Regions from separate parts of the Paenibacillus sp. DRB1-1 genome, predicted to be linked through region 2. Evidence: riboswitches for the same ligand, from Rfam matches in the RefSeq annotation. Region 2 holds a riboswitch; the other holds the start of a gene.
What was found. Region 2 has a riboswitch for thiamine pyrophosphate ahead of ACQW03_RS06590 (ECF transporter S component). Riboswitches for the same ligand answer to the same signal wherever they lie in the genome.
Positions count from the first base shown of each region.

Region 1: linked by a shared signal. The riboswitch ahead of ACQW03_RS23760 (thiamine phosphate synthase) and the one ahead of ACQW03_RS06590 (ECF transporter S component) in region 2 are both predicted to bind thiamine pyrophosphate.

Region 1 covers NZ_JBODQH010000001.1:5,276,061-5,284,058, forward strand. The annotation lists gene ACQW03_RS23750 (hypothetical protein) at 1-732, shown strand, start outside; gene ACQW03_RS23755 (ABC-F family ATP-binding cassette domain-containing protein) at 916-2,469, shown strand; TPP riboswitch at 2,563-2,671, shown strand; gene ACQW03_RS23760 (thiamine phosphate synthase) at 2,936-3,529, shown strand; gene thiO (glycine oxidase ThiO) at 3,594-4,742, shown strand; gene thiS (sulfur carrier protein ThiS) at 4,739-4,942, shown strand; gene ACQW03_RS23775 (thiazole synthase) at 4,945-5,712, shown strand; gene ACQW03_RS23780 (ThiF family adenylyltransferase) at 5,709-6,770, shown strand; gene ACQW03_RS23785 (response regulator transcription factor) at 6,911-7,603, shown strand; gene ACQW03_RS23790 (C40 family peptidase) at 7,669-7,998, opposite strand, start outside.
Region 2 covers NZ_JBODQH010000001.1:1,512,170-1,520,167, forward strand. The annotation lists gene ACQW03_RS06570 (methionine ABC transporter permease) at 1-333, opposite strand, end outside; gene ACQW03_RS06575 (methionine ABC transporter ATP-binding protein) at 326-1,051, opposite strand; gene ACQW03_RS06580 (energy-coupling factor transporter transmembrane component T family protein) at 1,191-1,982, opposite strand; gene ACQW03_RS06585 (ABC transporter ATP-binding protein) at 1,957-3,408, opposite strand; gene ACQW03_RS06590 (ECF transporter S component) at 3,408-4,004, opposite strand; TPP riboswitch at 4,305-4,414, opposite strand; gene ACQW03_RS06595 (TatD family hydrolase) at 4,459-5,256, opposite strand; gene ACQW03_RS06600 (polynucleotide kinase-phosphatase) at 5,277-7,886, opposite strand; gene ACQW03_RS06605 (3' terminal RNA ribose 2'-O-methyltransferase Hen1) at 7,883-7,998, opposite strand, start outside.

The sequences.
Region 1 (7,998 bases), 3.8 Mb from region 2:
TTTCTTAATGTAGACATTGATGGGGATATAGTAGCACAACGTGCATTATTGGATTACATACCAGTCATTGTAATTCTGGATTATGACGGTTTTTATGCGTTCACTTCAGAAGCCTATACAGACGAGCATGGACAAGCTGCTATTGGCCACAAATGGAGCGAAAAAAAGCCATATGCCTATGTTGATTCAGTAGGCAACAGTGTGGGGTTCACCTTGGATAATTATGTGCACGCATACGATGCGCGGAATCACAGGTGGGTGGAGGGCTTTCAAAAGGAACTTCAGGATCAGACCCCTATATCTTTACTGAATAATTCAGAAACTTTTGAGCAAATACGTCGTTCCACCATTGTTCACAGCGTTCAAGAGGATCTAGCGCGAATTATTAATGTCCATAACGAAAAAGCAGCACGTAACGGCATAACTTACTCGTTCACGCTACCGCTCATTCCGCAAGAGGAGTGGTACAACACGGTAGATGATGTGGGTCTGATCGCGTTTATCCAAGGCATTCCGGTCGGAGACAGGTATTACAATAACTATGGATTTGGTGGTGGGAGAGTCGTCAGAAAGCAAGACATTATCGGTGGCATAGAACCAGATACTGGAATGAAATATTTTTATAGAGATTCATGTCCAGCTCCCTTTAAAGCGAGTGAACGTTTTACGGATGAAAAATCTGCAGCAGCTGCGGGTTACTTTGAGTACAAATGCTATAATGGCTTAAAATAATCACCCTCATGGGTGGTTTTTCTTTTTTTAGGCAGATCCATACCAAAAACCTTAAAATTCGCTGTTTTCAATATTCCGATATGGTTGCAGAATGTGCTACAATATAGCTTTGAAAGAAACGAAATGCATATGAAATAAGAACAGTCGGCAACGCCGATGACAATAAGGAGCCAAAAACAGCTTATGAGTTTATTGACTGTAGAAAATGTATCTCACAACTTTGGGGACCGCGCATTATTTAAAAATGTTTCCTTTCGATTGCTTGCGGGGGAACGTGTAGGTTTGGTAGGAGCTAACGGTGTCGGTAAATCGACACTCATGAACATTCTCACTGGAAAATTGCTTAAGGATGAAGGTAAAGTGGAATGGACTCCACGTGTACGTTACGGCTATCTGGATCAGCATACCAAGCTGACACCAGGCAAAACGGTACGTGATGTTTTGAAAGACGCTTTTCTTCCTTTGTTGGAATTGGAAAAGGAAATGATGCAGATTACTGACAAAATGGGGGATGCTTCTCCCGAAGAGTTGGAAGTGCTGCTGGAACAGATGGGTGAAATTCAGGAGCAACTGGATATGGGGGATTTTTACCTCATTGATGTGAAGGTTGAAGAAATGGCGAATGGACTGGGACTCTCGGCCATAGGACTGGATCGGGATGTATCTGCACTTAGCGGCGGGCAACGGACAAAGGTGCTTCTTGCTAAGTTGCTGTTGGAAAAGCCAAATGTCCTGCTGCTGGATGAGCCTACCAACTATTTGGATGTCGAGCATATCGAATGGCTTACGCGCTATTTGAAGGATTATCCCTATGCTTTTATTCTTATTTCACATGATACTGAGTTTATGAATCAGGTCGTTAATGTTATTTACCATCTTGAATTTGCCAAGATGACCCGTTATTCAGCTAACTATGAAAAGTTTCTTGAGATGGCAGATCTGAACAAGGCTCAGCATATTGATGCTTATGAGAAGCAACAGGACTTTATTAAGAAACAGGAAGATTTTATTCAGCGTAATAAGGCGCGTGCATCTACATCAGGCCGAGCAAAGAGCCGTGAAAAGCAGCTTGATCGGATCGAACGTATTGATAAGCCTGAAGAAGCTGCGAAGCCAACCTTTCAATTCAAAGAAGCACGTGCGAGCGGAAAGACGGTATTTGAGGGTATTGATTTTGAGATTGGTTATACGCATGCCCTTTTGCCTAAAATGTCCATGACGATTGAACGTGGTGAAAAGATTGCAATTGTCGGCTACAACGGTGTTGGTAAATCGACATTGCTCAAAACCATTCTGGGAAAAATTCCACCAATCAGTGGAAAAACCTATCAAGGTGATTTTTTGCAGCCCGCTTATTTTGAGCAGGAAGTAAAGGCGGAGAAAATTACACCGATTGACGATGTGTGGAATGAATTCCCGCATTTGAACCAGCATGAAGTACGAGCGCATTTGGCGCGTTGCGGTTTAAAGAATGAGCATATCACGCGTCCGCTATCTGCGCTCAGTGGTGGAGAACAGGCTAAAGTCCGTCTTTGCAAACTGTTAATGCGTGAAAGCAACTGGGTACTGTTCGATGAGCCTACCAACCACTTGGATGTTAAAGCTAAGGATGAGCTGAAACGTGCCTTGAAGGAATACAAAGGGACCGTTTTGCTTGTGTCTCACGAACCGGACTTTTACGAGGATTGGGTAACCAAAACGTGGAATGTGGAAGAGTGGTCAAGTAAAGTTAACTAAAATCAGCTAAATCCAATTCTGCATATTTCACACGAAGTGGGGTTTGCAGAATTAGGAAAATATGCTAAGCTATCTTTAGCTTATACAATAAAATAGTCACACTAGGGGAGCCGCCCATGCGGCTGAGACGGAATAAATGGATTTCGGACCCTTTGCACCTGATCTGGGTTATGCCAGCGTAGGGAAGTGAGCGCCGTACAAACAAGGCAACACCATCTTTATTTTGTTTGTGCGTGGGACGATACACGTATACGGATATCATTGTCCGTTCGATTATTGGACGTTCGTTAAACCACTTCCTTGGGGAAGTGGTTTTTTTACGTTTCGTTCATTTTAAGTTGTTCGAGCTTCCGTAGACGATTCACATATAATCCCCTTTCATTACTGCTGGTAGACGTGGCTGGCTAAGCTTAGATCCTTTAGTCCAATGTGAGGTGAAGACAAAATCGAATTACACGCAATTTCGATGGAAAAGGGCACTTTTGCACAAGCCGCCCAAGTGGCTGCAGTGATTTGTCCGTATGTTCATTATGTACACGCACGTTTAAAACAGAATGGTGCCTCTGCATTGCTTTCTTTGACCCGCAGCATGGTGGAGCAGGAAGTTCCTTTGCAGCAAATTGTAGTAAATGATCGTGTGGATGTAGCCTTACTTACTTTGGTTGGAGCCGTCCAGCTACCAGCTAATGGATTACCTGTAGCGGATGTGAAAAGCCTTCTTCCAAAGGGTACACGCTGTGGAGTATCTGTGCATTCCTTGGAGGAGGCGCAGACTGCCGAGCGGGCAGGAGCGGACTATGTACTTTATGGTCACGTATATGAGACCCATTGTAAGCCCGGTATTGTACCGCGGGGTTTAGCTCAGCTTGAACATATTTGCAGGCTGTCGAACATTCCGGTGATCGCGCTGGGCGGCATACAACCGCACCATATCCCGGAGCTTTATAGGGCCGGAGCAAGCGGTATTGCGGTGATGTCTGGTATATGGGAGGCTGAGTCGCCTGTTGCAGCTGCGATGGAATACAGGCGAATGGCAGATCTTGTAGTTCACAGCCTGTAGCGAAAAAACGAGAGTAGAGGCAAGCTGAAAGCAGAATGGTTTATGGAGAGGAGACACGGGACCAATGCCAAAGATACACACAGAGGCAAGAGCGATAGGACACGCTGAATGCTTGGTCATAGGTGGAGGTGTCATCGGCAGTTCCATTGCTTATCATGTGGCCAAGGAGGGAAGAAGTACGATCATGCTGGAACGATTGATCCCGGGTGAGGGAGCCTCAGGAGCAGCGGTTGGAATGCTGGCAGCGGAAAGTGAAGAGTTCATCGACTCTGAGCTGGCACGATTTGCTCGCATAAGTCGAGACGCATTCCCTGAACTTGTCTGTGATCTGGAGCGTTTGTCGGGTATTTCGGTGGAATTCCGTACAGAAGGATTTGTGACCCCTTTCCGTACGGAAACTGAAGGCCAAAAACGCTGGAAAGCAGCTAAAAGGCGAGAGGATAATTGTCCTATCTGGTGGGATGCGAGGGAATTGGCCCGACGAATTCCAGGTTTGGATGAACAAGCGATCGGGGCAATATATTGTTCAAAGGAGACACAAGTGGCTCCTGTCCAGCTTTGTCGTGCTTATGCAGGTGCTGCTGCGGTGCTGGGGGCAACGGTACGGTCTGGTACGCAGGCAGAGCAACTGGTCATGCAGGATGGTCGAGTTTGCGGTGTTCGAACAGATAGTGGCTTTTTTTCGTGCGATCAGGTCATTATTGCTGGAGGCTTGGATAGCATGAAATTGCTAGCGCAAGTTGGGTTTGAATATCCACTTTATCCGGTCAAGGGAGAAGCGGTAGCGGTCTCCTTGAAGGATCACCCGTTAGAATACACCATTTATGCTGATGATATTTACCTTGTGCCTAAACAGAATAACGAGCTTTGGATTGGGGCAACGAGCCTTCCGCATCAATATGACGAAGAAGTGACCGTAGGAGGCTTAGAGGGGTTGCTGACACGTGCCTCTGCTTGGCTGCCGCGCGTCCGTGAAGCTTCTTTCATACGCACTTGGGCGGGCTTACGTCCGCAGGCCGCATCAGGTCATCCTTTTATAGGCACTGTTCCTGGGGTCGAGGGTGTATATGCTGCCGTCGGGCATTATCGCAACGGTGTCCTGCTGAGCGATGCTACTGGGCGTGCGATAACAGCTATGCTTAACGGAGCAGGTGCGGCTGAACTTGGAATAAGTAGATTTTCTTCTGAGCTCCTCAAGGAGGAAAGCTTATGAAGCTGACGATTAACGGCCAGAGCCTGAGCTTTTCTAATCGGATCACTCATGTGGATCAATTGCTACATGAGCTTGATGTAAAGGTGAAAACCGTAGTGGTAGAGCTGAATCGGCGTATATTGACCCGTGAAGATCATGATGAAGCGGTACTGAAGGATGGAGATTGCCTAGAGATTGTACATTTTGTGGGAGGCGGTTGATCATGTTAACCATTGGAAAAGCATCTTTTACCTCAAGGTTGTTGTTGGGAACAGGAAAATTCTCTGATCTGGATATCCAATCCCAAGCCGTAGAGGCTGCTGAGACGGAAATATTGACGTTTGCTGTGCGGAGATTGAACTTGGAGGAACGGGATAAGCAGCATTTTCTCGATATGCTGGATTTGAGCCGGTATACACTTCTTCCCAACACAGCAGGGGCTACAACAGCAGAGGAGGCGATTCGTATTGCCCAATTGGCAAAAGCCTCCGGCTTGTGCGATATGATTAAGGTGGAAGTCATTGGGGATAGCAAGACACTGCTGCCTGACCCTTTCGAAACGTTGAAAGCTAGTGAAAAGCTGTTAGAAGAAGGCTTTATCGTGCTGCCCTACATATCGGACGATGTGATTCTAGCAAAGAGGCTACAAGAGCTTGGAGTACACGCCGTTATGCCTGGAGCTTCACCGATTGGTACAGGACATGGTTTGCTCAATCCGTTTTCATTAGAGCTAATTATTGAACAGGCGGAGGTTCCGGTTATTGTCGATGCGGGTATTCGCTCACCCGGTGACGCGGCAATGGCGATGCAGTTGGGGGCAGATGCTGTTTTGTTGAACACAGCCGTATCAGGAGCGAAGGACCCAGTAAAAATGGCTGAGGCCATGAAACTGGCTGTTCGTGCTGGAAGATATGGTTTTGAGGCGGGGATGATTCCTGTAAAACGTTATGCTTCAGCAAGCAGTCCGACAGAAGGCATGGTTCAGACATGAAGGTAACTGACAAATCCGATGCAGGAGGAACACATCCAAGTGACCGTTATTCCAGACAGGAAAGATTCACACCCTTTGGACCCACAGGACAACGTCGGCTTGCTTCCTCTCACGTATTAATCATAGGTGTTGGAGCGCTAGGCACAGGTATTGCGGAAACGCTTGTTCGCGGGGGCGTAGGTACAGTGAGCCTCGTAGACCGGGATTATGTGGAATGGAGTAATTTGCAGCGCCAACAGCTTTTTCAGGAAAGTGATGCTGCGCAAAGATGTCCCAAAGCAATAGCTGCTCAGCGAAGATTAAAGGATATTAATTCGGAAGCGGTCATACATGCACATGTACTGGATGTTAGGGTGGAAGAGCTGGAAGAGTTGATCCAGGGGGTAGATCTCATGATGGATGCAACGGATAATTTCGATACCCGACTTCTTATGAACGACATGGCACTAAAGCATCGCATTCCTTGGATTTATGGGGGGTGTGTGGGCAGTTATGGTATAACCTACACCATTTTACCGGGTCAAACGCCTTGTCTTCACTGTCTGCTGGGAACTGTGCCGTTTGGTGGTGAAACCTGCGATACCGCCGGGATTATTCCGCAGGCCGTACAGATGGTCACGGCTAACCAAACTACGGAAGCTTTCAAACTTCTGGGCGGATATCCGGAAGATTTGAGAGGAAAGCTGCTTTCGTTTGATTTGTGGAAAAATGAGTATGTAGCGATAGCAGTAGATAGCGTTAAAAAGGAGAATTGTCCTTCTTGCGGCAACCAACCGACGTATCCCTACTTGTCGGCCTCTCATCGGCAAAAAACAGATGTTTTGTGCGGCAGGGATACCGTTCAAATTAGACCAGCAAACCCAACACTTCTGAATCTTGCAAAAACAGCAGATAGATTTGCTTCTTTGGGAGAGGGAGAAGTAGAGCGGAATTCGTTTTTGGTTTCCTTTAGTACAAGCGAGCATCGCTTGGTTGTTTTTGCAGATGGCAGAGCGTTGATCCATGGGACAAAGGACGTGGCAAAAGCAAGAAGTCTGTATCATCGCTATTTGGGTTAAACCATAAAAGCAGAAAGCCATTCTTTGGAGAATGATTTTCTGCTTTTTAGTTACAATAATATTAATATGCTTTAATGGCTTATAACAAACTTGTTCGTATCCAATATGTAATGCTATGTCCAAACCAGGTGGGTGAAAAGATGAGCCCGTTAATTTTACTTGTAGATGTAAACGAAGCGCCTCCCGTATTTGTTCATCCATTGGAGCAGGCAGGTTATCAGGTGGTACATGTTAGCAATACAACGGATGTAAGCTCTTATGTAGCCCATAATCCTGTGGATTTGCTACTCCTGAACATAGAAGATGAACAGGCGGATACACAAGGCTTGATTCGCATTTTGCAGCAAAACCATCCTCATGTCCCGTTATTTGCAATGACTTCATCAGATGAGGAGGACCATATTGTTTCCTGCTTTGAACAAGGGGCACATGATGTGATCGTTCTGCCCTTTTATCCTAGAGTTTTTCAGGCAAGAGTGGCTAATTTATTGCGAATTTTTGGTATTGAACGTGATGTGACAAGGGCGATCGAAGCGGGTGATTTACATATAGACAATGCAAGCAGAATGGTGAGCAGAGGGGGACAAAAGCTGGAATTAACTCCGAAAGAATTTGATCTTTTGCTTCATCTGGCGATACATCTTAACCAAGTTTGTAGCAGGCAGCAAATTCTGAAGGATGTTTGGAAACATGATTATATCGTTGATACGAACGTGGTAGACGTCTATATCAGACATTTGAGGGTTAAAGTAGATAAAGGGTATAAGTTTAAAATGATCCGTACGGAACGAGGTATTGGCTATTCACTCAGAACACCAACCGTATCAGAATAGCATAAGGCATATAAAAAAGCCGGAACTTTTCGTCCCGGCTCGCATATTTCAAAATGAGTTTCATACTACAGCACGCGGCGTGCTTTAATGTATGTTTTTTTCCAGTTGCTGGAGTTCAAATCGGAGATGGTCACGCCAGGTCCGCCGTAAGTGTGCAAAATTTTACCGCCGCCCATATAGACTGCTACGTGGGTAATGTTACGTCCTGTAGCACGACTACCGCTTGAAAAGAACACTAAGTCACCTTTTTTTAAATTGGACTTGGATACGGCATGTCCGACTTTGGACTGTTGAACAGAAGTACGCGGCAAATTCACTCCGTATTTCTTGAATATGTGCTTCATGAAAGAAGAACAGTCAAAATTACGTGTAGTGCTCGTGGAAGCTCCAAACTT
Region 2 (7,998 bases):
CGAATAATAGGCGATGGCCACCACTGACAAGGGAACCGTAGCAGCCATCGTGCCCAGCGCCGTCCCTACGACCAGACGTGTAAATGGAATCATAAACACGACAAGCAACAAAAACGGGAACGAGCGGATGACATTGACCACACTGTTCAAAATGGTGAACAGCAGTCGATTTTCATATTTTTGCCCTTTGCCGCACAAATACAAAATCGTTCCTGCCGGAAGCCCTAACAGTACAGCTGCTGCGATAGAAATCCCCACCATGATAAACGTCTCTCCGATGGCTTTCCATATCTCAGACTGATATTGCGCAATGATGCTCAGCATTTCATTCATCAGCTTCACCTGCTTCCGCTGTTGAACCTACCGCAGCGTCAGCTACACGTTGCGTTGAAAGCAGCTGCCCATCCCGCATTTCTGATACACGGGTACAAATATTGCGTACCACGTCCATATCGTGCGTTACGATTACAATGGTAACTCCCAGTTCCCGGTTGATCTCCCGTAACACGCCCAGAATATCCGCGGTTGTCTGCGGATCAAGCGCCGAGGTCGGCTCATCACACAGCAGCACCGCAGGTCGATTCGCCAGCGCTCTGGCTATCGCCACACGTTGCTTTTGGCCTCCGCTCAGTTGTGCCGGATACTGTTCTGCTTTATCAGCTAAACCGACGAATTGCAGACATTCGCGCACACGTTCCGCTCTCTCTTTTTTCGCGACACCTGCCAGCTCCAACGGCATTGCCACATTTCCACTGACCGTCCGATTGTGAACAAGATGATAATGCTGAAAAATCATCCCTATGGATCGCCGCGCTTCACGGAGACGTTTTTCAGGCATGCGAGTCAGATCTCCCCCGTTCACAACCACGTTTCCCTCATCCGGCCTTTCCAATACATTCATCAACCGGAGCAACGTAGACTTACCGGCACCGCTGGCACCTATGATACCGTGAATTTCCCCCTCCTCCACTTGAAGGGACACGGATTGAACCGCATGAAATTGGCCGCTTGAGGTGGTATAATACTTGCTTACCTGATGCAGCGTAATCATGAAACCTGGCCTCCTGATGATCCATTTCTCAGGGAAAATGTAATAAGCCCGCCAGCCCAGGCGGGTCTGTACGAGCCGTCAATTCCCATTGCATTAATATACCACAGAGCAGAAAACGGGCAAAGCCTTTTGACAACAATTAACGTACATCCCACACCCCCACATAAGGAAAGCAGATACCGAGTCCCCAAGCCAGCGTAAGCATGATGACAAAATAGATTATGAACACAATATCTACAGCCGAATAGCCAATCGCATAATAATACGTGCGTTTGGTTTCATTGGGAAAACCCTTGGCTTCCATGGCAATAGCAATTCGCTGTGCACGCCGGATACTTTGAGCGAGCAGCGGAATTGCATACCTGCGAAGCGTGGCATACATATTCCATTTGGACACATGCTGATGTAAACCTCGAATGCGATGGGCTTGTCTCAATGCCTGGAATTCCTCCACCATCATGGGCATCAACCGCATGGCTGCCAAAAAGCTATACGCATACTTCGGAGAGAGCCTCCATTGCTGCATCAGTGAATAAAAAAGGTCCACCGGACGAGTCGTTAAACCAAACAGCAACCCTACCGCAGCCATACTCAGCGCACGAAAGCCCAGATGCATGCCTCGGTAAAAGCTTTCCTGCGTTATATGGATCAAGCCCCATGTCCACCAGGTCGTCACCCCTTTGCCGAACATCATCATGCCCGTTGAGGTTGAAATAAACACCAATATAAAGGGAGATCCATACAGCAGCAGCCGCTTCCATGGATGGCCTGACCAGACAAGCAGCAGCAGCATAGCACACGCAACATTAAACATGACATTCGGATCATGAATGACTATAACGACCACAAACAGTATGGAAAACATAACGAGCTTTAGGCCCGGGTTCACACGATGCAGCCATGTTTTATGATGGGGAAAGGACAGACTCATACCGTAGTTCCCCTTTCTGAATCCGCCATATATCGGTACAATATCGACGGACAATTTCCGGGTCATGCGTGACCATCACAATGGCCGTGCCTGCCGCTCTCAGCTGCTCCAACATATCCAGCATGACAAAGGTATTACGCGCATCCTGCCCAAAAGTCGGTTCATCCAGCAGCAGCACTTCCGGCTCACGGATCATAGCCGTAGCAATACTCAACCGCCTTTTTTGGCCCAACGAAAGCTGATACGGATGACGTTCGTCCAGCCGCTCCAGTCCGAACTGTACGAGCATCCGATCGACCTGTTCCCGGCACTGTTCAACGGTAAACAAGCTCTTGGGTAACGAATACTCTAGTTCCTTTCGTACGGTGTGTGCTACGAATTGCAGCTCGGGATTTTGAAACGCGAACCCGATACGCTCTGCCAGTTGTTCCGTACTGCCTGCCTCAATTCCGCACATGCTATAACGTCCCTGTGTTCGAAGTAAGCGCATCATGGAAAGCAGCAGCGAGCTTTTGCCAGCTCCGTTTTCACCGACCACGCCAATCCAGTCGCCAGGCTTCACCTGCGCATGCTCCACATAAATCACTGAACTTAAACTACGGAGGCCGCTAAAATGTTCCAGATCCAGCAAATCAATCCCCGCACCGTTCTGTTGCGTCACCGCTTCACTCCAACGTGGCGAAGACGATTCATTCCATACTCCCGGATACCACACACCGTACTCGGACAATGCCTGCCGATGCACATGAAATACTTCTTCCGCCCTTCCATCCGCAATAATCTCCCCTTGAGCAGAAAGCACTACAATCCGGTCCACATCATGGACAATTTCATTAATTTTATGCTCCACGATCACCAGTGTCTGGTCTACCGAAATGTTGCGAATGGTATCCCACACCTGTGTAGTGCCTTCCTCGTCCAACAAAGCCGTGGGCTCATCCAGAAAAAGCACTTCTGGCTCCATAGCCAGCACAGACGCAATCGCTAGCCGCTGCTTCATTCCCTGTGACATGCTGCCAATGGGCATGTGTATATCCTCCGTCGATAGACCAACCTGCATCAGCAACTCGCGAATACGGGATCGCATCTGCTCACGAGGAACCTGATTATTTTCCAACACAAAAGCCAGTTCCTCATCTGCATATGACATACAAAACTGCGTATCAGGATCTTGAAATACAATACCTGAGACACTTGGGATTACAGCAGCATCGCATTTCATAGGCACTTCTATCGTGCGTGGAATCAGACCGCTCAGCACTTGGAGCAGCGTTGATTTACCGCATCCACTCGGTCCCAGTAGCAGCAGCTTTTCTCCCTTGCGGACAGACAAAGACATATTGTGAAAAAGCAGCTCCTGCTCACCGGGGAATTTCAACCGAAGACGGGTGATCGAAGCCACCACATCTTCGGTTGCCTGGCTCATCAATCCAGCCCCTTATAATCTTGTTCCGTTGCAGGCCTCAAACTTCGCGTAACTCCGGTTATCTCCAACGCCTTAGCCAGATAGAAAGCGAATACCCCGGCAATCACAATGCTGCCAATCATGCGAAAACCAATATACAAAACATAGTTCCAGGTCGAAAGCTGATCAATATACCCGTAGCTGAAGTCTAAAATTAGAGAAGCGACAGCCGCCCCAGCCGCAGCTAGCGAAGCAACCCACAGGTTTGCGTTCCGATACAGAAAAGCCGCAAAAAACAGCTCCGCTCCCAAGCCTTGCAGCAGGCCATAGTACAAAGTGGACATCCCCCATTCGCTTCCCAAAAAAGCACTGACCGTTGCCGCTGCCACCTCTGCCAAAATTGCAACACCTGGCTTGCGAATGATGAGATAAGCAAACGTGCCTGCCATAAACCACATGCCATACATCAGTTGCTCGGCGTGTAGACCAAATGGTTTCATTAAATCATAGGCAGGTCCCCATATTTTGTAGACTAACCCGAACACAACAGCGATCACAATCGTGACCAAAATATCAGTCAGCTTCAACCCTTTGGACGCTCTTACAGCAGTATTCATTATTGCGTGCTCCCCTTTTTCCTTATAATTGGCCTCTTGGCCATAAAAAAAAGCTTGTCTGGAGCTGAATCTCCAGGCAAGCTTTATGCGCAGTAAAAGGTGAAGCACCATACAAAACATCATTCGTCGATATTCCTTATATAACCAGTAGTCTAAGCTACTACACTGATACCAAGCCAAAGTCAGGGTCAAAGCAAAATGCTCCATGGATTAGGTAGCTTTTTACAGTCCCGCAGGCGTATAGCTTGATTATAGGACATACATTGAATCTATCGACAACCGCAAAACAAGCGGCATTCCTGTATAGTGTTCTTGGTTTCTCTACGCTGGCATTACCCAGATCAGATTTCACGGTCAGTGGCAAGGGCCACCCTCTCAGCCTGACTTTCTCAAGCTCCCGACAATGCTTTTTTAATTCACTATAATATATACCACATCTATGGCTTTGACAATCCTATAATCCGAAGAAACGTTTGGCTGTCTCCGTCGTGGCGATTTCGATCTCCATCATGCTTCGGCCTGTACATTCGGCAACCGCAGTAGCAATGTGAGCGAGATACATCGATTCATTACGCCCTTCTTTGGGCTTCACGGGCAAATTACGCGGGGTCAAAAATGGAGCATCTGTTTCAATCATCAGACGGTCCAAGGGAATATCTCTGACCAGTTCACGCAGATGTTTGCCACGCCGTTCGTCGCAAATCCAGCCGGTGATCCCGATATACATTCCCATTTCTACATACCTATGCAATTCCTGTTCCGTGCCGGTAAAACAATGCACTACCGCTTTATCGACAAGCCCTTGATACTCCCGAAGCATAGCGACAAAATCCTCATGTGCATCTCGTTCATGCAAAAATAACGGCATATTCAGCTCACCCGCCAGTTGGATTTGCTCGTCAAACCATCGGCGCTGCACATCACGCGGCGAAAAATCACGGTTATAGTCCAATCCGCATTCCCCTATGGATACGACCTGCGGCTGACTCGCCAGCTGGCGGAGCTGCTGAATCGTATCTGCGTTGCAGTCTTTGGCATCATGGGGATGCACGCCAGCTGTCGCATACAGCTTGCCCGGATAACGTGCTGCATACTGAGAAGCCTCCCGACTGCTGCGGACACTGGTCCCGGTAATAATCAGGGGTGAAATCCCTACAGCTGCGGCTCTCTCTACCACCTGTTCCCGATCCGCATGAAACGAACGGTGCATCAAGTTCACGCCAATATCAATTAACGGTGTACCCCTTTCCATCTCAATCCCTCCTTCGCAAACTACAATCTCGGATCAATCGGCTCCGATTCCAGAGATAGCGCGGCAAGGACGCATTCATGAATACGATCTACCGTATCCTTGCGGACAAAACGTTCCACGGCTTCCATACCAAGCGCTCCCTCCATCAGGGCATGACGCTCCTTTTTGTTCGTTCGACGCTGCTTCAGACGCTTTAAATTCTCAGGGGCAAGATAATCCATACCGTAAATGATGTGCAAATACTTCCGGCCTCTCACCTTGATTGCAGGCTGAATCATCTTGTCCCGATTTTTCATCAAAAAGCGTTCCGGCTTGATCACAATCCCCTCATGACCATCCTCTGTCATCTCGTTCCACCAGCGAATGACCTCTTCCTCGCTTGCTTCGTCCGTGATAACGCGATACTCTGTCTTCATAAACAGAGAAGACAGCCTAGCCAGCTCCCGGTTTTGCTCCATATGCCAAATATGAGAATGGCCGAAAAAAGTCTTTCCGCTGTGTGCCAGCGTATGGAACGGTGCGATACGAATTTCATCCAGACCGTCCACATCCCAGCAATATTTTTGAAAAGCCTCTTGAAACGTTACGGCATTCGCGTACTTCTGTTCCATTTCCTCCAACCAGTCTCCAACCTCTCGACCTGCAACCTTCGCCTGCTTCAGCTTGTCTAACAACTTACTGCGATCCAGCAGAGCTGCCTCCCCCACATGCGCATACTGTGCAGCAATCAGTTCCCGAGCCTTGAGATTCCACGGTACAATTTCCGCATCCAGCAATACAAAATCCGTCTGATTCCGTTCAAAATATCCAGCAGTCCGTAGATCCACATTCAGCTTCTCCAGCACTTGCTTCCCAAGGCTTTGTTCAAAGAAAGCTCTCCCACCCCGACTATAGATCGTGCCCAATGTCGGGTAGCCTACATATTCAACAGCGGCCTGTTCGTTTTTGAATAATAGTAGAATAGCCCGGCTACCCATATGTTTTTTCTCGGCCACCATCGTTTGTACTCCTTGCCCGCGATAATAAGCCAGCGCCTCACGTGGATGCTCCAGATATCCTTCCTCTGCAGACACCGCTGGAGCAGGGCTCATCGTCGGTGGAATATACACCAGCTCCTCCATGGGTACAGTCACATGTGACACGGTATCTATAGCGGATTTGATCCATTCTCCTTGTACGCGCACTTCGCCATACGATTCCGTCAGCACACTGTAACCAGCGATTAGCTTGCGTAAATTCGGCGGGGAAAACCGTTTTCTCTGCCACCGGACAAGTGGGCTATCGGGATCATTCGCATAATTCTCATGTGCCGGAACGCTGACAAATTCCTTTTCCGGATAACGATAAGCGGTCAGCATACCGCCAAATACCACACCCTGATCAATATTCACCGTCTGGTTCACAAGGGTAGGCTGCGGTCTCGGATCATGTCCCCATACTACTATTTCTCCCGATTCATGGTCCACGAACCAATCCTTACGGATCGGTTTTCCGTTCGCATCCTGCCCCTCCGTATCTCCATAGCGGCAATAATCAGAAATACGTGCCGACTGTTTGCCAATAAAATGATCCTTAATCCCGGCATGAGCCACGACCACGTGTCGCAATCCATTTCTGCCAAAAATAAGATGAGAGGGTGCATGTAGCAGAAAATCCCTTAACTCGCTTCTAAGCTGTTCCGCCGCTGTCTTGCCCGCTTTTTGCTCATATTGGGCCAGTTCCTCTGCAAATCGTTCATCGCCATGACTGAGAGTCACCTTTCTTCCATCGAGGTAACGGCCGATTTTCCAGCCATGATTGCTGTCAATCATATACGCTAGTCCGGCATCCACGTGCTTTTTCCAGAACTGCACCGCTTGTAACGATTCTGGGCCACGGCTCATCACATCCCCGACAGATACTAGTCTTCTACCATCTGGATGATGGTATAGTCCTTCCGTATCTTCCGTATATCCTAGCCGCTCTATCACTTCCAGCATCTCACGGTAGCACCCATGGATATCACCAATGATGTCAATACCTGAACCAATCTCATGAAACAGTGGCTGCACACGGCGAACAAAGTTCATTTCTTCTACATCCTTAAGGACATAGCAAGCGTTAAAGCCTTCCTCACGGATACCACGCAGGTTCCGTTTTAACAGCTGTGCCTGCTGCTTGACCCGTTGGCGGCCACGCGGATGCTCCCTGCCTAAATCACGTTCCAGCAGCACAGCTTCGGGTACATCCAGTACCAAGGCCATAACAGGAACATGAGCCTTGGCTGCCAGCTGTACATATTTCTGGCGATCCTCAGCGTACAAATGAGTGGCATCCACAACCGTCAGCTTATTCAAGCGACAGCGCATAGCCAGAATCGTATCCATCGCCTCAAACGCCTTGGCTGACATTTGCTGATACTCATAGAACATTACGTCCGATTCCAGCCTTGGAAGTCCACTCCAGTCTATAAATTCCGTATCTCCAACCAGCTTGCGAAAATGATCCGAGGATACCACTTCTGTCTCCATTAGAATCCCTTCGCTCACCAGCCTGTCCAATAATGTGGTTTTGCCACTGTTGGAGGCCCCCACCAACACAACCAGTCCAGCATGCGGTAAATGAATCGTACGTTTGGATGAATTGCTCATGCTTCCTTCTGCTCCTTTCTGCGCGTAAATATAGCCATTTGGGTCGGTTGTCCAAAGCCTTCGACCTCTTCTCCGATCCCCTTCAGCGCTATCGAATAAGGAGCTTCCTCAA